3 regions of the Massilia sp. METH4 genome follow, and region 3 is predicted to be linked to each of the others. Evidence: predicted binding sites of a transcription regulator. Region 3 holds the regulator's gene; each other region holds the start of a gene.
The links. The regulator LexA, encoded in region 3, represses DNA repair genes until DNA is damaged. The targets are predictions, from matches to a motif close to ACTGTATNNNNATACAGT.

Region 1 (7,679 bases), 750 kb from region 3:
CCGCGCTGGTCGAGGAGGGCTGGTATCCGAAGGCTGTCACCGGCGTGTCGATTGGCGCGATCAATGCGGCGTCCATCGCCGGCGCCAAGGGTGGCGACATTGCCGCCAGCCTGCGCAAGATGTGGCAGGCGATCACGCTGCCGACCGTGCCCTGGTGGCCGGCCGCGAAGCAGGCCAGCCTGTCCTTGCTGGGCAATCCGAACTTCTGGCTGTCGCGCACCGATTACTGGCGCATGCCGAACTGGAACAGCTACTGCACCACCGCGCCGATGCTGAACACGCTGGCGCAACATCTCGATTTCGACCAGCTGAACAACCCGAAGCACGTCCGCTTCGGCGTCACCGCCACCAGCCTGCACACGGGCGGCCAGACCACGTTCTCGAATTACACGGCGAAAGGCGCCCATCTGCAAAGCTGCCACCACAAGGCGGTGCGGGCGCAACTTACGCCGTCGCACATCGTGGCCAGCGGCAGCCTGCCGCCGGGCTTCCCCGCCACGCGCATCGACGGCACCGATTACTGGGACGGCGGCCTGTTCTCCAACACGCCGATCGATTCCCTGCTGAACCTGCTGGAGCCGGACGAGATCGCTTCGCTGCCGATCTTCGTCGTCGACCTGTTCCCGACCGATGGCCAGCCGTCGCCCACGAATATGCAGGAAGTGCAGACGCGCGCGACCGCGCTGCAATACCAGAACCGCTTCTGGGCCCAGTACGGCGGCGAGGCCAGGCTCGACGGCTTCCTGGCCATGCTCGACAAGCTCGATGCGGTAGCGGGAAGCACGGCCGTGGCGGATATGCCAGCCTACGACTGGCTGATGCGCCTGCGCGCGCTGAAGAACCTGCACGTGATCGCCAGCAGCCCGGCGGCAGCCGGTGGCGACCATGATTTTTCGGAGCATGGCGTGAACATGCGGTATGAGGCGGGGCGGGCGGCGGCCAGGCAGTATCTGGCGCGGATGGTGCAGCAGCCGCGGTTGAAGGCGGCGGCTTGATCGGGAAAACCGGGGGCGGTTGACGCTGTTTGGTTGGCGGCTGCAATGCGGCCCGCGGCGCCAGCGCTTGGTGTCGGACACCGGGTTTATCGGTGTCGGACACCGGTTTTCGCAGGAGGTTATTGACCTCGGCGGGGAAAACCGGTGTCAGACACCTTTTCCCGATGGGAAAAGGTGTCTGACACCAAGCATCGGAGAGGTTACTGACTTCGGTAGGGAAAACCGGTGTCGGACACCTTTTCCCGTTGGGAAAAGGTGTCCGACACCAAGCGCATCGAGCCGTGTCGACTCAGTTCGGCATGAGTCCCGTCGGCTTGATCCGCGTCGGCATCGGCTTGCCCTTCTTCGCGCGCTTGCCGAAGTGTTCACCCTCGGCCAGGGCGTTCGGCGTCATGCGTTCTTCCTTAGGCTTGCTTGCATTCCCGATACCCAGCACGGTTACGCCCTTTTGCGTGATCGCGCAGGCGGCCACCAGCTTTTCCTTCGGTTCCAGTTCCATCAAGGTCACGCCGCGGCCGCCGTTCGACAGCACCTTCATCTCGTCGATGCCGAACACCAGCAGGCGTGCCTTTTCCGAGACCACGGCGACGGCGCTTGCTTCCGGCGCCACCACCGTGGGCGCCAGCGGCTTCGCGCCATTCTCCAGCGTCAGGAACGATTTGCCGCTCTTCTGGCGGCTCACCATGTCGCCCGCCTTCGTGATGAAGCCGAAGCCGGCGTCGGACGCCATCAGCAGCTGCGTGGCAGCGGGGCCCGCGAAGTAGTGCAGCAGCCGCGCGCCGCCGGACAGGTCGACCAGTGTCGTGATAGGCACACCATCGCCGCGCGCGTTCGGCAGCGCGGCCACCGGCACCGAGTACACGCGGCCGTTGTCGCCGAAGCCCAGCAGCGTGTCCACGGTGCGGCATTCGATCGCATCGTGCAGCGCGTCGCCGGCCTTGAACGTGAACTGGCCCTTGTCATGGCCGATGCCGGTGCGCGCGCGCACCCAGCCCTTCTGCGAAATGATCACGGTGACCGGTTCGTCGATGATCTTCTGCTCGACCGAGGCGCGTTGCGCTTCCTCGATCAGCGTGCGGCGGGCATCGCCGTACAGCTTCGCGTCGGCCTCGATCTCGCGGATGATCAGCCGCTTCATCGACGAAGGATTGTCCAGCAGGTCCTGCAACGTGCCTTTTTCCTTGCGCAGCTCGGCCAGTTCCTGGGCGATCTTGATCGCTTCCAGGCGGGCCAGCTGGCGCAAGCGGATTTCAAGGATGTCCTCGGCCTGCCGATCGGAGAGGTTGAAGCGCTCGATCAGCGCCTGCTTCGGCTCATCCGAATTGCGGATGATGTGGATCACCTCGTCGATATTGAGCAGGATCGTCTCGCGGCCTTCCAGGATGTGGATGCGGTCGTCGACCTTCTTGAGGCGGTGCTGCGTGCGGCGCGTCACGGTGGCGAAGCGGAACGTGATCCACTCGCCCAGGATGTCCGTGAGACCCTTCTGGCGCGGGCGGCCGTCGCCGCCGATCATCACCAGGTTCATCGGCACCGAGGTTTCCAGCGACGTGTGCGCCAGCAGCATCAGCATGAATTCGTTCTGGTCCTGGTTCTTCGACTTCGGCTCGAAGACCAGGCGCACCGGCGCGGCGCGGCCGGATTCGTCGCGGATCGTGTCCAGCGCGCCGAGGATCTGGCCCTTCAGCGCCAGCTGTTCGGGCGACAGCGTCTTCTTGCCCAGCTTGACCTTCGGGTTCGTCAATTCCTCGATTTCTTCCAGCACGCGCTGCGCCGAGGTGCCCGGCGGCAGTTCGTACACGACGGCCTGCCACTGGCCGCGCGCCAGTTCCTCGATCTTCCAGCGCGCGCGCACCTTCATGCTGCCGCGGCCGGAAGCGTACATGTCCGTGATCTGCGCCTGCGGCGTGATCAGCTGGCCGCCGCCCGGGAAGTCCGGGCCGGGCATCAGTTCCATCAGCTCGGCATGCGAGAACTTCGGGTTGCGGATCAGCGCCACGGTGGCGGCGGCCACCTCGCGCAGGTTGTGCGACGGGATTTCCGTCGCCATGCCCACGGCGATGCCGGACGCGCCGTTCAGCAGCGTCATCGGCAGGCGTGCCGGCAGCAGCGCCGGCTCTTCCGTCGAGCCGTCGTAGTTCGGGATGAAATCCACGGTGCCCTGGTCGATCTCGTCCAGCAGCAGCTTGGCGATCGGCGTCAGGCGGGCTTCCGTGTAACGCATCGCCGCGGCGCCGTCGCCGTCGCGCGAGCCGAAGTTGCCCTGGCCATCGATCAGCGGGTAACGCAGCGAAAAGTCCTGCGCCATGCGCACCAGCGCGTCGTACACGGACTGGTCGCCGTGCGGGTGCAATTTACCCAGCACGTCGCCGACCACGGTGGCCGACTTGCGCGGTTTCGCCGTGGCGTTCAGCCCCAGCTCGTTCATCGAGTACAGGATGCGGCGCTGCACGGGCTTCTGGCCGTCGCACACGTCGGGCAGGGCGCGGCCCTTCACCACGGAGATCGCGTAGTCGAGGTAGGCGCGTTCGGCAAAGGTCGAGAGGGTCAGCGATTCGCCGCCGTCGCCGCCATTGCCGTTATTGCCGGGTTCTTCCGGCAGCGGTGCGTCAAAAAGGTTTGCTTGGCTCATGGTGCTTCTTCAAATTTTAGATATCTGCTTCGACTTCGTTGCCGTGTTCCTCGATCCATGCGCGGCGGGCGGCGGCTTCGCCTTTACCCATCAGCATGTTGAAGCGGGCCGCGGCCTCGGTGGGCGCGTAGTCGCCGAACGCCACCGGCAACAGGCGCCGCGTGTCCGGGTTCATCGTGGTTTCCCACAGCTGCTCGGCGTTCATCTCGCCCAGGCCCTTGAAGCGGGAAATGGTCCAGCTGCCATCCTTCAGGCCATCCTTGCGCAGCTTGTCCTCGATCGCCGTCAGCTCGCCGTCATCGAGGGCGTACAGTTTCTGGATCGGCTTCTTGCCGCGCGCCGGCGCGTCCACGCGGTACAGCGGCGGGCGCGCCACGCAGATATTGCCGTTCTGGATCAGCGCCGGGAAGTGGCGGAAGAACAGCGTGAGCAGCAGCACCTGGATGTGCGAGCCGTCCACGTCCGCGTCCGACAGGATGCAGATCTTGCCGTAGCGGAGGTTCGACAGGTCTGGCGTATCGCCGAAGCTGTGCGGGTCCACGCCGATCGCCACGGCGATATCGTGGATCTCGTTGTTGGCGAACAGGCGGTCGCGGTCCGTTTCCCAGGAGTTCAGCACCTTGCCGCGCAGCGGCAGGATCGCCTGGAATTCCTTGTCGCGGCCCATCTTCGCCGAACCGCCCGCCGAGTCACCCTCGACGAGGAACAGTTCCGTGCGCGACACGTCGGTGGATTCGCAATCGGTCAGCTTGCCCGGCAACACGGCCACGCCGGACGACTTCTTCTTTTCCACCTTCTGCGCCGAGCGCAGGCGCGATTGCGCCTGCTTGATGACGAGTTCGGCCAGCTTCTTGCCCCAGTCGATGTGCTGGTTCAGCCACAGTTCCAGCGCCGGCTTGGAGAAGGTCGAGACGAGGCGCACCGCATCGCGCGAGTTCAGGCGCTCCTTGATCTGGCCCTGGAACTGCGGGTCCAGCACCTTGGCAGACAACACGAAGGAAGCGCGCGCGAACACGTCTTCCGGCAGCAATTTGACGCCCTTCGGCAGCAGCGAGTGCAGCTCCACGAAGTTCTTCATGGCGCCGAACAAGCCTTCGCGCAGGCCCGATTCGTGGGTGCCGCCGTTCGGAGTGGGGATCAGGTTCACGTAGGACTCGCGCATGATCGAGCCTTCTTCCGTCCACGCCACCACCCACGAGGCGCCTTCGCCCTCGGCAAAGCCTTCCGCATCGGGGCCGGCGAATTGCTCGCCTTCGAACAGGGGCACGAAGGTTTCGCCATTGCCGCTCTGCGCCAGCGCTTCGGTAAGGTAGCCGCGCAGGCCGTCGTTGTATTGCCACGTCTGCGAATCGCCCGTCTTCTCATTCTTGAGCGTGACGGAAACACCCGGCAGCAGCACCGCCTTCGAGCGCAGCAGCCGTTGCAGCTCGACCTGCGAGATCAGCGGCGAATCGAAATATTTCGGGTCGGGCCAGGCGGTGACGCGCGTGCCGGACTTTTTACCATCCTTCGGCGCCGGGCCGGAGGTCAGCGGTTGCACCAGGTCGCCGTTCTCGAACGCGATCGTGTGGTATCCGTTGCCCTTGTCGTCCTTGCGCCACACATTGATTTCCAGGCGCTTGGACAGCGCGTTGGTGACGGAGACGCCCACGCCGTGCAGGCCGCCCGAGAACGCATAGGCGCCGCCCGAGCCCTTGTCGAACTTGCCGCCGGCGTGCAGGCGGGTGAACACGATTTCCACCGTGGGCACGTTTTCTTCCGGGTGCAGGCCGACGGGGATGCCGCGGCCGTCATCCTCGACGGTGATGCTGCCGTCCGCATTCTGCGTGACGACGATGTTCCGGCAATGGCCGCCCAGCGCTTCGTCCGATGCGTTGTCGATCACCTCCTGGATGATGTGCAGCGGATTTTCCGTGCGGGTATACATGCCGGGGCGCTGCTTGACAGGCTCCAGGCCCTTCAGCACGCGGATCGATGATTCGCTGTAGTCGGAAACAGGTTTTTTCGTGGCCATACTTGACTTGTTGCGGTTTTGAGTTAGTCCGGCATTCTAGCCGAGGCGCCGGGCGGGAAAGCAAGCGCTCTCGCTGCCCATCCTGCCGATGACTGTATGAATATACAGTAAAAAGGCGTTTTTATACCTTGTTTATACCTCGCCAGCAAGTCTTTACCCCGTTTTTAGACCCCCGTCGATAAGCTGATTTCCCTGACAACAACCCTTGAAGGGAAGCGATGGACATCATTTTCATTGCCGCGATCGGCGCCTGCGCGGCACTCGTGTGCGGCATGGCGGTCGCCTGCGCGCGGCTGGGCGAATCGTCATGAACCTGGTCATGAACCTCGTCTACGCGGTCGGCGCCGTTACCGCCGCCGGCCTGCTCGTCTACCTGCTGGTGGCGCTGCTGAAAGCGGAGGACCTGTGACTGCGCAATCCTTGACGCTGTTGGCGGTATTCCTGGCCGTGCTGCTGGCGCTGGCCTGGCCGCTGGGCGCGTATCTTGCCCGCGTTGGCGACGCCGATGTGCCGGTTCGCCGCCTGGGCTGGCTGCACGGGGCCGAGCGGGGCCTGTACCGGCTCGCCGGCGTACATGGCGCGCAGGATTGGAAAGCCTACGCGATCGCGCTGGTCGTCTTCAATACCCTCGGCACGCTGTTCGTCTACGGCGTGCAAAGGCTGCAAGCGTGGCTCCCGCTCAATCCGCAAGGCCTGGGCAACGTGAACCCCGATTCCTCGTTCAACACGGCCGTGAGCTTCGTCGCCAACACGAACTGGCAGGGCTACGCGGGCGAGCAGACGATGAGCTACCTGACGCAGATGGTGGCGCTGGCCGGCCAGAACTTCCTGTCCGCGGCCACCGGCATCGCCGTCGTGTTTGCGCTGATCCGCGGCTTCGCCGGCAAGTCCAGCGCCTCGATCGGCAACTTCTGGGTCGACGTCACCCGCGCCACGCTGTACGTGCTGCTGCCGCTGTCGCTGCTGTTCGCGCTGTTCCTGATGAGCCAGGGCGTGATCCAGAACTTCGACGCCTACCGCACGTTCGCCACGCTCGACGGCGGCACGCAGACGATCGCCATGGGGCCCGTCGCGTCGCAGGAAGCGATCAAGCTGCTGGGCACGAACGGCGGCGGCTTCTTCAACGCCAACTCGGCGCATCCGTTCGAGAACCCCACGGCGCTGACGAATTTCGCGCAAATGATCGCCATCTTCCTGATTCCGACCGCGCTGTGCTTCGCCTTTGGCCGCATGGTCGGCGACATCCGCCAGGGCTGGGCCGTGCTGGCCGCCATGACGGTCGTCTTCGTGCTGATGACGCTCGTGGTGTTCGCCGCCGAGCAGCAAGCGCATCCCGCGTTGCAAGCGCTCGGCGTAGACCAGGTGGCGAGCAGCCTGCAAGCCGGCGGCAACATGGAAGGCAAGGAAACCCGCTTCGGCATCGCCGCCTCGTCGCTGTTCGCCGCCGTGACCACGGCCGCCTCGTGCGGCGCGGTCAACGCCATGCACGATTCGCTGATGCCGCTGGGCGGCGCGGTGCCGCTGCTGCTGATGCAGTTCGGCGAGGTGATCTTCGGCGGCGTGGGTTCTGGCCTGTACGGCATGCTGGTGTTCGCGATCCTGGCCGTGTTCATCGCCGGGCTGATGATCGGCCGCACGCCGGAATACCTGGGCAAGAAGGTGCAGGCGTATGAGATGAAGATGACGTCGATCGCCATCCTCGTCACGCCCGTGCTCGTGCTGTCCGGCACCGCCATCGCGGTAGTCTCGGCCGCCGGCATGGCCGGCATCGCCAACCCGGGCGCGCACGGCTTTTCCGAGATCCTGTATGCGTTCAGCTCCGCCGCCAACAACAACGGCAGCGCGTTCGCCGGGCTGTCGGCCAACACGCCGTTCTACAACACGATGCTGGCGATCGCCATGTGGTTCGGCCGCTTCGCCGTGATCGTGCCCGTGCTGGCCATTGCCGGCTCGCTGGCGGCCAAGGCGCGGCTGCCCGTCACCAGCGGCACGATGCCCACGCACGGCCCGCTGTTCGTCGCCCTGCTGATCGGCGTGG
Region 2 (7,679 bases), 1.0 Mb from region 3:
CGGCGCGCCGGCCAAGCGCCAGGCCGTCACGAACCCGAAGAACACCCTGTTCGCCGTGAAGCGCCTGATCGGCCGCAAGTACGAAGAGAAGGAAGTGCAGAAGGACATCGCGCTGATGCCTTACCAGATCTCGAAAGCCGACAATGGCGACGCGTGGATCAGCGTGCGCGACAAGAAACTGGCACCGCCGCAGATTTCCGCCGAAGTGCTCCGCAAGATGAAGAAGACCGCCGAGGATTACCTGGGCGAGGAAGTGACCGAAGCCGTGATCACGGTGCCGGCCTACTTCAACGACTCGCAGCGCCAGGCAACCAAGGACGCCGGCCGCATCGCCGGCCTGGACGTGAAGCGCATCATCAACGAGCCGACCGCGGCCGCGCTGGCGTTCGGCCTGGACAAGACCGACAAGGGCGACCGCAAGATCGCCGTGTATGACCTGGGTGGCGGCACGTTCGACATCTCGATCATCGAAATCGCCGACGTGGATGGCGAGAAGCAGTTCGAAGTGCTGTCGACCAACGGCGACACGTTCCTGGGCGGCGAAGACTTCGACCAGCGCGTGATCGACTACATCATCGAAGAGTTCAAGAAGATCAACGGCCTGGACCTGAAGAAGGACCCGATCGCCCTGCAGCGCATCAAGGCTTCGGCCGAGCGCGCGAAGATCGAACTGTCGTCGTCGCAGCAGACCGAGATCAACGAGCCGTACATCGCCATGGCGAACGGCGCGCCGGTCCACCTGAACCTGAAGATCACTCGCGCCAAGCTGGAGTCGCTGGTCGAAGAACTGATTTCGGCGACGATCGAGCCGTGCCGCACCGCCATCAAGGATGCCGGCGTGAAGGTCTCGGACATCGACGACATCATCCTGGTCGGCGGCATGACCCGCATGCCGAAGGTGCAGGAAAAAGTGAAGGAATTCTTCGGCAAGGATCCGCGCAAGGACGTGAACCCGGATGAAGCCGTGGCCGTGGGCGCCGCGATCCAGGGCGCCGTGCTGTCGGGCGACCGCAAGGACCTGCTGCTGCTGGACGTGACCCCGCTGTCGCTGGGTATCGAAACGCTGGGCGGCGTGATGACGAAGATGATCCAGAAGAACACCACGATCCCGACCAAGTTCTCGCAAGTGTTCTCGACGGCCGACGACAACCAGCCCGCGGTGACCATCAAGGTCTACCAGGGCGAGCGTGAAATCGCCGCCGGCAACAAGGCGCTGGGCGAGTTCAACCTGGAAGGCATCCCGCCGGCGGCCCGCGGCACGCCGCAGATCGAAGTGACCTTCGACATCGACGCCAACGGCATCCTGCACGTGAGCGCGAAGGACAAGGCCACCGGCAAGGAAAACAAGATCACCATCAAGGCGAACTCCGGCCTGTCCGAAGAGGAAATCCAGAAGATGGTGAAGGACGCCGAACTGAACGCGGCCGAAGACAAGAAGGTGAAGGAACTGGCCGAATCGCGCAACCAGGCCGACGCGCTGGTGCACTCGACCAAGAAATCGCTGACCGAGTACGGCGACAAGCTGGAAGCGGCCGAGAAGGAAAAGATCGAGTCCGCCATCTCCGCGCTGGAAGGCGAGATCAAGTCCGGCGACAAGGCATCGATCGACGCAAAGATCGCCGCGCTGACCGAAGCCGCGCAGAAGCTGGGCGAGAAGATGTATGCCGACATGCAGGCGCAGCAGGCAGCCGGCGGCGGTGCCGACGCGGGTGCCGCGGGTGCCGGTGCTGGCCAGCAGGCCGGCGGTTCGGACAACCGCGCGCAGCAGGACGACGTTGTCGACGCCGACTTCAAGGAAGTGAAGGACAACAAGTAAGTCTGGCATAGCCGTGGAAACCGGCCAGGAGAAGTCGGCATGATTCTCCTGACACCGCCGAGCGGAGCGGCCGTTGTACGGTGCCCGCTCGGCGTTTTTGCATAACCGGTATGGGTTTGAGGCTGTTTCACAACGCCAACGTCGTGCCGATCGATGGGCGGCGGCGGCAGGTGGCGATAACATCCGCGCCCTGTTACAGTCTCCCTTCTATTCAGTTCAGTTAGGTGCCTGCATATGGCAAAGCGTGATTTTTACGAGATTCTCGGCCTGGCAAAAAATGCCTCCGAAGAAGAGATCAAGAAGGCTTATCGCAAGCTTGCGATGAAGTACCACCCGGACCGCAACCCGGACAACAAAGAGGCGGAAGAGAAGTTCAAGGAAGTCAAGGAAGCCTACGAGATGCTGACCAATCCGGAAAAGCGCGAGGCGTATGACCGCTATGGTCACGCCGGCGTGGACCCGAACATGGGCGGCGGCGGCTTCGGTGCCGGCGGCTTCGGCGATGCCTTCGGCGACATCTTCGGCGACATCTTCGGCGGCGGCGGCCGGCGCGGCGGCGGGCCTCAGGTCTACCGCGGCGCGGACCTGCGCTACAACCTCGAGATCACGCTGGAGCAGGCCGCCCACGGCTACGACACGACGATCCGCGTGCCCGCCTGGGACAAGTGCGACACCTGCCACGGCTCGGGCGCCAAGCCCGGCACGTCGCCGGTCACCTGCTCCACTTGCGGCGGCCATGGTCAGGTGCGCATGCAGCAGGGCTTCTTCAGCATCCAGCAGACCTGCCCGAAGTGCCACGGCACCGGCAAGATCATTCCGGAACCGTGCCCGGCCTGCTCGGGCGCCGGCCGCATCAAGCGCAACAAGACGCTGGAAGTGAAGATCCCCGCGGGCATCGACAACGGCATGCGCATCCGCTCGTCCGGCAACGGCGAACCGGGTACCAATGGCGGGCCGCCGGGCGACCTGTACGTGGAAATCCACATCAAGCCGCACCCGGTGTTCCAGCGCGAAGGCGACGACCTGCACTGCGAGATGCCGATCTCCTTCGCCAAGGCGGCGCTGGGCGGCGAGATCGAAGTGCCGACCCTGTCCGGCAAGGTGTCGTTCACCGTGCCTGAAGGTACGCAGTCCGGCAAGACGTTCCGCCTGAAGGGCAAGGGCGTGAAGGGCGTGCGTTCCGGCTACCCGGGCGACCTGTTCTGCCACGTGGCCGTCGAGACGCCGGTGAAGCTGACCGAGAAGCAGAAGGAATTGCTGCGCGAGTTCGAGCGCGCGACGGCGGAGGGTGGGTCGAAGCATTCGCCGCAGTCGAAGACGTGGATGGACAAGGTCAAGGACTTCTTCGAATAAGTGGTGGGGCCTCGATAACCTGTTGCGCAACGCCAGCCGCTGGCTTACGGTGCTCATTACGGTTTCTCGAGGTCCCGCGGCGCGCGTAGGAAGCGGAGATGCGCGTACTGAAGTCTCTCGACTCGGGATCGCTACCAAAATAGTACGTTCGGCCGACCGGCCTTTATTCGGGTAAACTGCCGGTTGCACAAGCGGCCGCCGCGTTGCAAGTGAGCAACCGGCGGCTTTGTTACGTCTGAAAGGAATATCATGAGCGACACCAAGCCATCCGACCTGCGGGAACTCCTGAACAACAACCGCCGCTGGGCCGAGTCCATGGTCCAGCGCGACCCGGAATTCTTCCAGCGCCTGGCCAACCAGGCCTCGCCCGAATACCTGTGGATCGGCTGCTCCGACAGCCGCGTCCCCGCGAATGAACTGCTCGGCCTGCTGCCGGGCGACGTGTTCGTGCACCGTAACATCGCCAACGTCGTCGTCCACTCCGACCTGAACTGCCTCTCCGTGCTGCAGTTCGCGATCGAGGTGCTGAAGGTGAAGCACGTGATCATCGTGGGCCACTATGGCTGCAAGGGCGTGCATGCCGCGCTGACCGGCGCCCGCGTGGGCCTCGTCGACAACTGGCTGCGCCACGTGCAGGACGTAAGCCAGAAGCACGAGCGCTACCTGGGTACCGTGCTGGACGAGCGCGTGCGCAGCGAAAAGCTGGTGGAACTGAACGTGGTCGAGCAAGTGGTCAACGTGTGCTCGACCACCATCGTGCAGGACGCCTGGGACCGCGGCCAGCAAGTGTCGGTACACGGCTGGGTGTACGGCATCAACGACGGCCATCTGCACGACCTGGGCATGACGATCAGCGAACTGCCGGAGCTGCAAGTAAAGCTGAAGGACCGGCTGAGCAATAACTACAGCGCCTGATGCGCAAGCCCGTGCCGACACCTTGGCAACGCAGGCTTGGTGTCGGACATCTTTTCCTGGGCGCCTCATCCAGGAAAAGGTGTACGACACCGGTTCTCCCCGGTGCTCGCCGATACCTCACGAGAAAACCAGTGTCAGCCACGTTCTCCGTTGGAAAAGGTGGCTGACACCAACGCTGAACCGCTGCTGACCCGCTATTCGTGACGCCCCTGCGGTGCCCTGAACAGGACTCCGCTATACTGTATATCTGTACAGTTGGGTGCCGAATATGGAGCTGATCGACAAACTGGAAGTCCTGGCCGACGCGGCCAAGTACGATGCGTCGTGCGCCAGCAGCGGGGCGCCGAAGCGCTCGTCCGAAGGCAAGGATGGCCTGGGCGCCACCAACGGCATGGGCATCTGCCACAGCTACACGCCCGACGGCCGCTGCGTGTCGCTGCTGAAGATCCTGCTCACCAATTTCTGCATCTACGATTGCCAGTACTGCGTGAATCGCCGCACGTCGAACGTACCGCGCGCCCGCTTCACCGTGCAGGAAGTCGTCAAGCTCACCGTCGACTTCTACCTGCGTAACTATATCGACGGCCTGTTCCTCAGCTCCGGCATCATCCAGTCCGCCGACTACACGATGGAGCAGCTCGTTTCCGTCGCCCGCGAGCTGCGCGAAGTGCACCAGTTCCGCGGCTATATCCACCTGAAGACGATTCCCGACGCCGACCCGGCCCTGATCGAGGCGGCCGGCCGCTATGCGGACCGCCTGTCCGTCAACATCGAACTGCCCACGCAGGACAGCGTGCAAAAGCTCGCCCCCGAAAAGAGCGTGCATACGATCAAGCTGGCGATGGGCAGCATCCGCCTGAAGCTGGACGAGAAGGAAGCCGAGCCGAAGGCGCCGAAGTTCGCGCCGGCCGGGCAGAGCACGCAGATGATCGTGGGGGCCGATGCGAGCGACGACGCGCGCATCCTCACCACCGCCGAAACGCTGTACGGCAGCTACAAACTGAAGCGCGTGTACTACAGCGCTTTCAGCCCCATTCCCGAAAGCCCGAAGAGCGTGCCGTCCGCGCCGCCACCGCTGCTGCGCGAACACCGCCTGTACCAGGCTGACTTCCTGCTGCGCAGCTACGGCTTCCAGGCGAAGGAACTGTTGCCGTCGACGGGCAACCTGCCGCTCGACATCGACCCCAAGCTGGCCTGGGCGCTCGCGCATCGCGAGCACTTCCCGATGGATCTGAACCGCGCGGAACCGCAGATGATCGCCCGCATTCCAGGCATCGGCCTGCGCAACGCGCAGCGCATCGTCGAGCTGCGCCGCATGCGGCAGGTGCGCTGGGCCGACCTGGCGCGGCTCAAGTGCAGCATGAAGAAGGTGGCGCCCTTCATCGTCACCGCCGACTACCGGCCGGCACGGGACACCACGCCCTCCGACACGCTGCGCCGAGCCATGGCCGACGTGCCCCAGCAAATGGCCCTGTTCCCGGAGTTGCAGGCGGCATGACGGACGTGGTTGCGCTGGCGCGGTCCGGCCAGCCCGTCGTCGCGACGTCGTTCGACGAATGGCGGGCCGCGGCGCGCGACTTGATCGTGCGCCGCCTGCCACCCGAATCCGTACAATGGTCTACGCAGGATGGCGGTGGTGACCTGCTGAGCGGCATGCCTCCGGTAGTGGTAGCAGGAAGCAAGGTAGTTGATGAGGTGGTTGCTCAAACCCCCGATATGTCTTCGGACCCACCGCCCCGTATTTCACGGCAGCTGATGGAGCTGCTGCAGAGCGCCGCCTGCTACCGCGCGCCCGACCGCTGGGCCTTCCTGTACCGCGTGCTGTGGCGCTGGCACCATGGAGAACACGAGGTCATATCGATGGCGGATGAGGATGGGGCGCGCCTGCACCACATGGCGAAGGCCGTGCGGCACGAAGAACACGACATGCATGCGTACCTGCGCTTCCGCGAGCGCCCTGAAGAAGCAGGCGAGCCGCGTTTCGTCGCCTGGTTCGAACCGGCGCACGACGTGCTGCCGCAAGTGGCCAGGCACTTCGCCAGGCGCATGGGCAAGACCAGCTGGATGATCGCCACGCCCGACGCCACCGTGCTGTGGGACGGCGCCACGCTGCACACGGGCGAAGCGCTGGCGCGCAGCGCCGCCGACTTCGACGATGCCGGCGAAGCCCTCTGGCTCACCTACTACCGCAGCATCTTCAATCCGGCCCGCCTGAATGCGGACATCATGCACGGCCATATCCGCCAGCGGTTCTGGAAGAACCTCCCCGAAGCGGCCGTGGTGCCGCACATGGTGACGCAGGCTGCCGCTGGCGCCCGCAAGGTGGGCCAGCTCGACACGGTGGGCAAGCGCGGCGGCACGACAATTCCGATCTCGTCCGAGAAGGCGGCGCCCGAGCGCCAGCAACCGAGCTCGCTGGACGAATGCCGGCGCTGCGACCTGTGGCAGAACGCCACGCAGGCGGTGGGAGGGCAGGGCGCGCGCCGCGCGAAGATCATGCTGGTGGGCGAGCAGCCGGGCGACCAGGAAGACCTGGCCGGCAAGCCCTTCGTCGGCCCGGCCGGTGAATTGCTGGACAAGGCGATGGACGAAGCGGGCATGGACCGCCGCACCGTCTACGTGACGAACGCCGTGAAGCACTTCAAGTGGGAACCGCGCGGCAAGCGCCGCCTGCACAAGACGCCCGCGCAAAAGGAAGTGATGGCCTGCCACTACTGGCTCGAGGCGGAGCTGGAATCGATCGGTCCGGACGTGCTGGTGGCGCTGGGCAGCACGGCGCTGAAGTCGATCCTGCAGACGGGCAGCGTGACGATGAAGGACTACATGGGCGCGCCGTTCGAGCATGACGGACGCATGGTGGTCGTCACGTACCACCCCTCTTACGCGCTGCGCGTGCCGGACCGCGAGTCGCGCCATGCGGCATTCGCCGCGATTGTCGAAGCCCTGAAAACGGCGCAGCGGCTGGCCGACGGCGAGTCGCCGGGAGCTTGAAAATCTCATATCGATATCAAAAAGCATTCGTTTTCATCATGATGCGCGCGGCATAGACTGGCCTCACTCGACTGGTGCCGTGGCCGTGGAAAGCGCGGTGCCGGGCGAGCTTCCGAACCCCGTCAGCTGGAGCGCATCACATGTCCGCAGTATTGAGTGCCGCAGTACCAAGTGCTGTCCCGAGTGTCGCCGTTTCTCCGGAAAACACGCCGCTCATTCGCCCGTTCGATGGTCCCCTTGGCGCTGAAGTGATTGGCCTCGACCTGGCACGGCCACTCTCCCGCAAGGTTCTGTTGCAGCTGCATGCCGCCCACCTGGAGCACCATGTGCTGGTGTTCCGGGACCAGCGCATCACGCCGCAGCAGCAGGTGGACTTCTCCCGCCTGTTCGGCCCCTTGCAGATTCATGTGCTGAGGAATTTCCAGCTGGCGGGGCATCCGGAAGTCCTCGTCGTCTCGAACATCGTCGAGAACGGCAAACCGATCGGCCTGGGCGATGCCGGCCACTTCTGGCATTCCGACCTGTCGTACAAGGAAAAGCCCAGCCTGGGCTCCATGCTGCATGCGCAGGAACTGCCGGCCGAAGGAGGCGACACGCTGTTCGC
Region 3 (7,679 bases):
TGAATGTGCTGGCCCACGAAATCATGCGCGCCACCACTGGCTATGTGCTCGATTCGGGCACGCTGTTCGAAGCGGTCACGGCGGTGAACCGCCGCGTGCGCGGCGGCTACGCGGCCGTGGCGCAGATTGCCGGCGTGGGCCTGCTGGGCTTCCGCGATCCGTTCGGCATCCGCCCGCTGTGCCTGGGCATCAATGAAACGGAGCAAGGCACCGAGTACATGCTGGCCTCGGAATCGGTGGCGCTCGAAGGCGCCGGCTTCCGCTTCGAGCGCGACGTGAAGCCGGGCGAAGCCGTGTTCATCGATGCCGACAACCAGCTGCACAGCCGCATCTGCGCCGATAACCCGACGCTCAATCCCTGCGTGTTCGAATACGTGTACCTGGCGCGGCCGGACTCCGTGATCGACGGCGCCTCGGTCTACAACACGCGCCTGAAGATGGGCGAGTACCTGGCCGAGAAGATCAAGCGCGAAGGCCTGGCGGACGATATCGATGTCGTGATGCCTATCCCCGATTCCTCGCGCCCCGCCGCCATCCAGCTGGCGCTGCGCCTGGGCAAGGAATACCGCGAAGGCTTCATCAAGAACCGCTACATCGGCCGCACCTTCATCATGCCCGGCCAGGCGCTGCGCAAGAAATCGGTGCGCCAGAAGCTGAACGCGATCGGCGACGAGTTCAAGGGCAAGAACGTGCTGCTGGTCGACGATTCCATCGTGCGCGGTACCACCAGCCGCGAGATCGTGCAGATGGCGCGCGATTCCGGCGCCAAGAAGGTCATCTTCGCCTCCGCCGCGCCGCCGGTGCTGTACCCGAACGTGTACGGCATCGACATGCCGACCCGCGACGAACTGATTGCCCACGGCCGGACCGTCGAGGAAGTGTGCAAGGAAATCACGGCCGACGCGCTGGTCTACCAGGACCTGGACGACCTGAAGAAGGCGATCTCCGACGTCAACCCGGCACTGACGAGCTTCGAGGCTTCCTGCTTCGACGGCCACTACATCACCGGCGACGTGTCGCCCGATTACCTGGACCGCATCGAGCACGCCCGCCACAATCCGAAGACCAAGGTGGTCGAGGACGCCGCGCGCACGCAGCTGAACCTGAATCGGGTCGCGACCGAAGCATAAGCCCAGGGCTCCTCGCGGAGCCCTTTTTGTTGCGGAACCACCGAATGTCAAATCGGGGACAGTCCCTGCCGTTGTAATACAACCGAAATGTAAATTCGGGGACAGTCCCCTTGGGGCCTGTCCCCGTTGTTAAAACCACATTGCGCACGACATGAACGACAAGAAAAACTACGGTTTCACCACCACGATCCTGCACGGCGACCGCCAGAAGACCATCGAGCAGGGGTCGCTGCACAAGCCCGTGCACACGTCTGTCGCGTTCGGCTACACGGATGCGCGCCAGCTCGCTTCCGTGTTCCAGGGCCGCGAGCCGGGTTTCCGTTATGGCCGCCAGGGCAATCCCACGGTGTCCGCGCTGGAAGAGAAGGTCAACAAGATGGAGGGCGGCGTGGCCACGCTGTGCTTCGCCACCGGCATGGGCGCCATCGGCGCCGTATTCCAGGCGCTGCTGCGCGCCGGCGATCATGTGGTCTCGTCCTCGTTCCTGTTCGGTAACACGAACTCCCTGTGGCAGACGGTGGCGGGGCAGGGCGTCGGCGTCGATTTCGTCGACGCGACCGATGTCGCCAACGTCGAAGCCGCGCTGAAGGAAAACACGCGCATCGTGTTCGTCGAAACGATCGCCAATCCGCGCACGCAGATCGCCGACCTGAAGCGCATCGGCGAGCTGTGCGCGCAAAAAGGCATCCTGTACATCGTCGACAACACGATGACCACGCCCTACCTGTTCCGCCCGAAGGCGGTCGGTGCCGGGCTCGTCATCAACTCGCTGACGAAGTCGATCGCCGGCCACGGCAATGCGCTGGGCGGCAGCCTCACCGATACCGGCGCCTATGACTGGAACCGCTATCCGAACATCTTCGAGAACTACAAGAAGGCCGCGCCCGCCATGTGGGGCATCACGCAGGTCCGCGCCAAGGGCTTGCGCGACTTCGGCGCTTCGCTGGGGCCTGAGGCGGCGCACCACATCGCCGTCGGCGCCGAAACGCTGGCCCTGCGCATGGAGCGCACCTGCGCCAATGCCAAGGCGCTGGCCGAGATGCTGGAAGCCGATCCGCGCGTGGCCGCCGTCCACTATCCCGGCCTGCCGTCGCACCCGCAGCACGGTATCGCCACCGAGCTGTTCAAGGCCTATGGCTCGCTGTTCAGCTTTGAATTGAAGGAAGGAATCGACTGCTTCGATTACCTGAACCGCCTGAAGATCGCCGTGCCGGCGTCCAACCTGGGCGACACCCGCACGCTCGTCATCCCGGTCGCGCACACGATTTTCTACGAAATGGGCACGGAGCGCCGCGCGTCGATGGGCATCGCCGAATCGCTGATCCGCGTATCGGTCGGCATCGAGGATACGGCCGACCTGGTGGACGATTTCCGCCTGGCGCTGGACGCATGAGGCGCCGCTGGCTAGGCGCGGCGGCGCTGTGTGCCGCCGTGGCGGCGCACGCCGAAGTCTCGGTGCCGCTGGCGCTGGAGAAGGGCATTCCGGTCGTGCAGCTGACGGTCGGCGGCGCCACTTATCCATTCACGTTCGACATCGGCTCGTCGCGCACGCTGCACCTGACGCAGGAGGTGATGGCCAAGATCCCCAACCTGAAACTGACGGGCCGGAAAGTGAAAAGCGCCGACCTGGCCGGCAAGGTGCGCGAGGAGGAGGAATTCGTGATTCCCGACCTCGTCGTGAACGGCGTCTCGTTCGGCGAAGTGACGGGAGTGTCCCACGAGCCGTGGGGCTTGAGCATCGGCGAGGGTGCCGGGCCGCCGCCGCATTCCGTCGTCGGCCTCGGCCTGTTCGCGCGGCAGCCGTTCGTCTACGACCAGTCGAGCCGCACGCTGCGCTTCGGCGCGCCGCTCGACCCGGGGCCCGGCTGGCAGGCGCTGCCGCACGAGCGGGTCCATGAAAGCATCGTTGTCGCGCTGGCGAACGAGCGGGCGCGCTACCGCCTGGTGTTCGATTCGGCAGCGAATATTTCTCTGGTCAAGCCGCAGGCCGTGGAAAGACAGAAAGACCAGCGCTCGCCATGCGACCTGTTCGGGCCCGACAAGCCGTGCCAGACGGTAACGGTGGCGTTGCCGGGCGGCGTGGCGATCCAGCCCTACCTGATGCCGCTGCCCGACTTCTTCCAGCCGGACGGCATCCTGGGCGCCGACTTCTTCGGCCGCTATGCCGTGTTCGTGGACCAGGCCAACGGCAATGTCGCGGTGCGGCCGCCGTCGAAATAGGCGGCTGGCCGAGAGCCGGCGGCAGGACGATGCGGCAGCTGGAAGAGCGCCGCAGCACGCACCTGCCGAAATGAACCTGCCGAAATGAACCTGCCGGAATGACGTGCAAAGAAAGCGCGCCGCGGCGTGGCCGCAGCACTTGCGAAACGCGTGCTCGGCCGGCTAGTGCAAGCCGGCCACGGCAGGGGAAACGGTGACGATCAGTGCCGATTCAGCGCTTCACCAGTGCCAAAGCAGGTGCTGATCAGTGCCAGGTGCGCAGCAGGCCGACGGCCAGGCCTTCCAGCGCGAATTCGTCTTCCGGCGTGACCGTGATTACCTTGAAGTCCGGGTTTTCCGGCAGCAGTTCGATCGTGGAACCGGTGCGGCGGTAGCGCTTGACCGTCACTTCGTTGCCGATGCGCGCCACCACGATCTGGCCATTCTTGGCGTTGTCGACCTTTTTCACGGCCAGCAGGTCGCCGTCCATGATGCCCACGTCGCGCATCGATTCCCCGCGGACCTTCAACAGGAAATCGGGCTTCGCGGAAAACAGGGCCGGGTCGACGCTGTAGCTGTTTTCCAGGTTTTCCTGTGCCAGGATCGGCGAACCGGCGGCCACGCGGCCGATCAGCGGCAGCTGCATCAGCAGGCCGGCCGGCACTTGCGGAAGCTGGTCGGAAAGCGCGGGTGCCGGGCCCGACGAGGCCCCGGCGGACGGCGCGACGCGCTCGCCCAGCAGCCGGATGCCGCGCGAGGTGCCCGCGGTGATCTCGATCGCGCCCTTGCGCGCGAGCGCCTTCAGGTGTTCCTCGGCCGCATTGGCCGACTTGAAACCCAACTCGGCGGCAATCTCGGCGCGCGTCGGCGGGAAGCCGGTGGACTCGATGGCATCCCTGATCAGGTTGAGAATTTGTTCCTGCCTTGCGGTGAGCTTGATCATGATGCGATATCTGTGTATATAGACAGCCTGTATTTTTGTACAGTACCAAATGGAATGCAAGGGGAAACGTGCTTCAGTTGTGAAAAAATTCTGAAAAACCCGTGACAGGCACCGGTTTTCTGGAAATATTTCCTGCAGCGCCCTTTCCGAGGGGGCGCATGACTGGGGCCTGGCTGCACCGGCAGATGGCTCGCAGCCGGGTCTGGCGCCAGCTTGGCGGCTGGTAATCCCCCTAAAAACCTGCTATGCTTGCGGGCTTACCTCTTCCCACACCCGTCATGACGCCGGGGTGGGCTATCAACAGTCCTTAAGGGAGTTTGCATGCGTCACTACGAAATCGTATTTATCGTCCATCCGGACCAAAGCGAGCAAGTGCCCGCGATGATCGAACGTTACAAGGCCAGCGTGACCTCGCGCGGCGGTAACGTGCACCGCGTGGAAGATTGGGGCCGCCGTCAAATGGCGTACTCGATCCAGAAGCTGGCCAAGGCACACTACATCTGCATGAACATCGAGTGCGACAACGACACTCTGGTCGAACTGGAAACCGCGTTCAAATTCAATGATGCCGTGCTGCGCCACCTGACCGTCAAGATGAAGAAAGCGGAAACCGCTCCTTCGCCGATGATGAAGTCGGTCCAGCGTGAAGACGCCGCCAAGAGCCACCGCGCCGAAGCCGCGGCCGCTCCGGCAGCTGCAGCCTAATTCCGGGGAGTCTTGCTGAACGAGCTGAAGGTCACCGGCCTCATCGCCGAGCGGGAAGTGATTCGCTATACCCCCGCCGGGCTGCCGATCGTGAATGCAGTATTGCAGCACAGTTCGCAGCAGATCGAGGCAGGCATCGCGCGCCAGACGGAGTTCGAGATCGCCGCGGTCGCCGCGGGAGAAATCTCCGGCCGGTTCAGCGCGGCGCCGCTGGGAGGCACCTACGAATTCTCGGGGTTCCTCGCCCGGCGCAGCCGCAACAGCAAGAGCCTGGTATTTCACATCATTGATTTTCGTGCCGCCCCGGCGACACAACATTTAGATACAGGAGCCTAAAATGGCATTCGGTAAAAAGTTCGACAAAAACAAAGCCAAGCTGAAAGAAAAGCGCAAACAGCAAAACCCGCTGTTCAAGCGTAAGAAGTTCTGCCGCTTCACCGCCGCCGGCGTTGAGCAAGTGGACTACAAGGACGTCGACACGCTGAAAGATTTCATCCAGGAAAACGGCAAGATCATGCCGGCACGCCTGACCGGCACCAAGGCGCACTACCAGCGCCAAGTGGATACCGCCATCAAGCGCGCACGCTACCTGGCCCTGCTGCCGTACACCGATCTGCACCACGCCTAATCGGCAGCAGTACAGATAGAACTGGAGAACATTATGCAAATCATTCTGCTGGAAAAAGTTATCAACGTCGGCAACCTGGGCGACGTGGTGAAGGTCAAGGACGGCTACGCACGTAACTTCCTGATCCCGCAAAAGCTGGCACGCCGTGCCACCACGGCCGCCGTGGCCGAGTTCGAAGCCAAGCGCGCCGACCTGGAAAAGGCCGCAGCTGAAAAGCTGGCCGCTGCACAGGGCCAGGGCGAAAAGCTGAACGGCATGACCGTGACCGTGTCGCAGAAGGCCGGCGTCGACGGCCGCCTGTTCGGTTCCGTGACCAACTACGACATCGCCGAAGCCCTGACCAAGGCCGGCTTCGCCGTGGAAAAAGCTGCCGTGCGCATGCCGAACGGCCCGCTGAAGACCACCGGCGAGCACCCGGTGTCGGTGTCGCTGCACACGGACGTGGTGGTCGACGTGACCGTCGCCGTCGTGGGCGAAGCCGCCTAAGCCTGTCGGGAATCTTTCCGCGTCAGGATTGTCGTACACATGAAGAAGCCGGGTTCGCCCGGCTTTTTTATTGCCGCCACGCCGCGCGGCGCCGATGCCCCACGAGGGCGACAAGGCGGCGGCCCGGCTGTTATAAATGACGGGTACAAGCCCTTCCCAAGGCGATGACAACGCTGCCGCCAGGGCAGCGATCTTGCCAACCATTATGAACTTTGGCCTGCTTATGCAGGTATAATGCGCGCCATGAATTCCCCATCCGACCCGCAAGTCGATTCCCTCCGCATCCCGCCGCACTCCATCGAAGCCGAGCAATCGGTGATCGGCGGCCTGCTGCGCGACAATGCCGCCTGGGACCGCATCGCCGACTTCATGCATGCGGAGGATTTCTATCGCTACGACCACCGGATCATCTTCGAACAGATGATCCGCCTGATCAACTCCGGCAAACCGGCGGACGTGATTACCGTGTTCGAGGCGCTCTCGATGCTGGGCAAGGCCGATGAGGTCGGCGGTTTGCAATACCTGAACGCGATGGCGCAAAACACGCCGTCGGCGGCGAACATCCGCCGTTACGCCGAGATCGTGCGCGACCGCGGCGTGCTGCGCAAGCTGATCACGGTGGCCGATGAAATCTCCGGCAACGCCTTCAGCCCGCAGGGCAAGGAAGTCAAGCAGATGCTCGACGAGGCGGAGTCGAAGATCTTCGCGATCGCCGAGCAGGGCGCGCGCGGCGCGCAGGGCTGGCTGGCCGTGCAGCCGCTGCTGACGCAGGTGGTCGAACGCATCGACGAGCTGTACAGCCGCGACAGCGGCAGCGAGATCACCGGCGTACCGACCGGTTTCGCCGACCTGGACAAGATGACATCCGGCCTGCAGCCCGGCGACCTGGTCATCGTGGCCGGCCGCCCGTCGATGGGCAAGACGGCGTTTTCCGTCAACATCGGCGAGAACGTCGCGATCGAGGCAGGCTTGCCCGTCGCCGTGTTCTCGATGGAGATGGGCGGCGCGCAGCTGGCGATGCGTATGCTGGGCTCCGTTGGCCAGCTCGACCAGCATCGCCTGCGTACCGGCAAGCTGAACGACGAAGACTGGCCGCGGCTCACGCACGCGATCCAGAAAATGAATGAAGCCCAGCTCTACATCGACGAGACGCCGGCGCTGAACCCCATCGAGATGCGCGCGCGCGCGCGCCGCCTGGCGCGCCAGTGTGGCAAGCTGGGGCTGATCATCGTCGACTACCTGCAGCTGATGCAGGGTTCGCAGCCGGGCGACAACCGCGCCGCCGAGATCTCGGAAATCTCGCGCTCGCTGAAGGGCCTGGCGAAGGAATTGCACTGCCCGGTCATCGCGCTGTCGCAGCTGAACCGCTCGCTGGAACAGCGGCCCAACAAACGTCCCGTGATGTCCGACCTGCGCGAATCCGGCGCTATCGAACAGGATGCGGACGTGATCATCTTCCTTTACCGCGACGAGGTCTACAACCCCGACTCGCCGGACAAGGGCACCGCCGAAATCATCATCGGCAAGCAACGTAATGGCCCCATCGGCGCCATTCGCCTGACCTGGATGGGCATGTACACCAAGTTCG

Region 1: the regulator LexA is predicted to act here: its motif matches at 5,733-5,750, upstream of V6Z91_RS04165 (DNA topoisomerase IV subunit B).
Region 2: the regulator LexA is predicted to act here: its motif matches at 4,323-4,340, upstream of V6Z91_RS05260 (putative DNA modification/repair radical SAM protein).

The regions. Positions count from the first base shown of each region.
Region 1 covers NZ_CP146614.1:932,997-940,675, reverse strand. The annotation lists gene V6Z91_RS04175 (patatin-like phospholipase family protein) at 1-995, shown strand, start outside; gene parC (DNA topoisomerase IV subunit A) at 1,285-3,627, opposite strand; gene V6Z91_RS04165 (DNA topoisomerase IV subunit B) at 3,644-5,641, opposite strand; gene kdpF (K(+)-transporting ATPase subunit F) at 5,949-6,050, shown strand; gene kdpA (potassium-transporting ATPase subunit KdpA) at 6,047-7,679, shown strand, end outside.
Region 2 covers NZ_CP146614.1:1,183,565-1,191,243, reverse strand. The annotation lists gene dnaK (molecular chaperone DnaK) at 1-1,816, shown strand, start outside; gene dnaJ (molecular chaperone DnaJ) at 2,051-3,169, shown strand; gene can (carbonate dehydratase) at 3,419-4,084, shown strand; gene V6Z91_RS05260 (putative DNA modification/repair radical SAM protein) at 4,353-5,582, shown strand; gene V6Z91_RS05255 (UdgX family uracil-DNA binding protein) at 5,579-7,075, shown strand; gene V6Z91_RS05250 (TauD/TfdA family dioxygenase) at 7,216-7,679, shown strand, end outside.
Region 3 covers NZ_CP146614.1:182,167-189,845, reverse strand. The annotation lists gene purF (amidophosphoribosyltransferase) at 1-1,130, shown strand, start outside; gene V6Z91_RS00915 (cystathionine gamma-synthase family protein) at 1,282-2,523, shown strand; gene V6Z91_RS00910 (hypothetical protein) at 2,520-3,350, shown strand; gene lexA (transcriptional repressor LexA) at 3,595-4,272, opposite strand; gene rpsF (30S ribosomal protein S6) at 4,594-4,977, shown strand; gene priB (primosomal replication protein N) at 4,993-5,313, shown strand; gene rpsR (30S ribosomal protein S18) at 5,315-5,605, shown strand; gene rplI (50S ribosomal protein L9) at 5,639-6,091, shown strand; gene V6Z91_RS00880 (replicative DNA helicase) at 6,335-7,679, shown strand, end outside.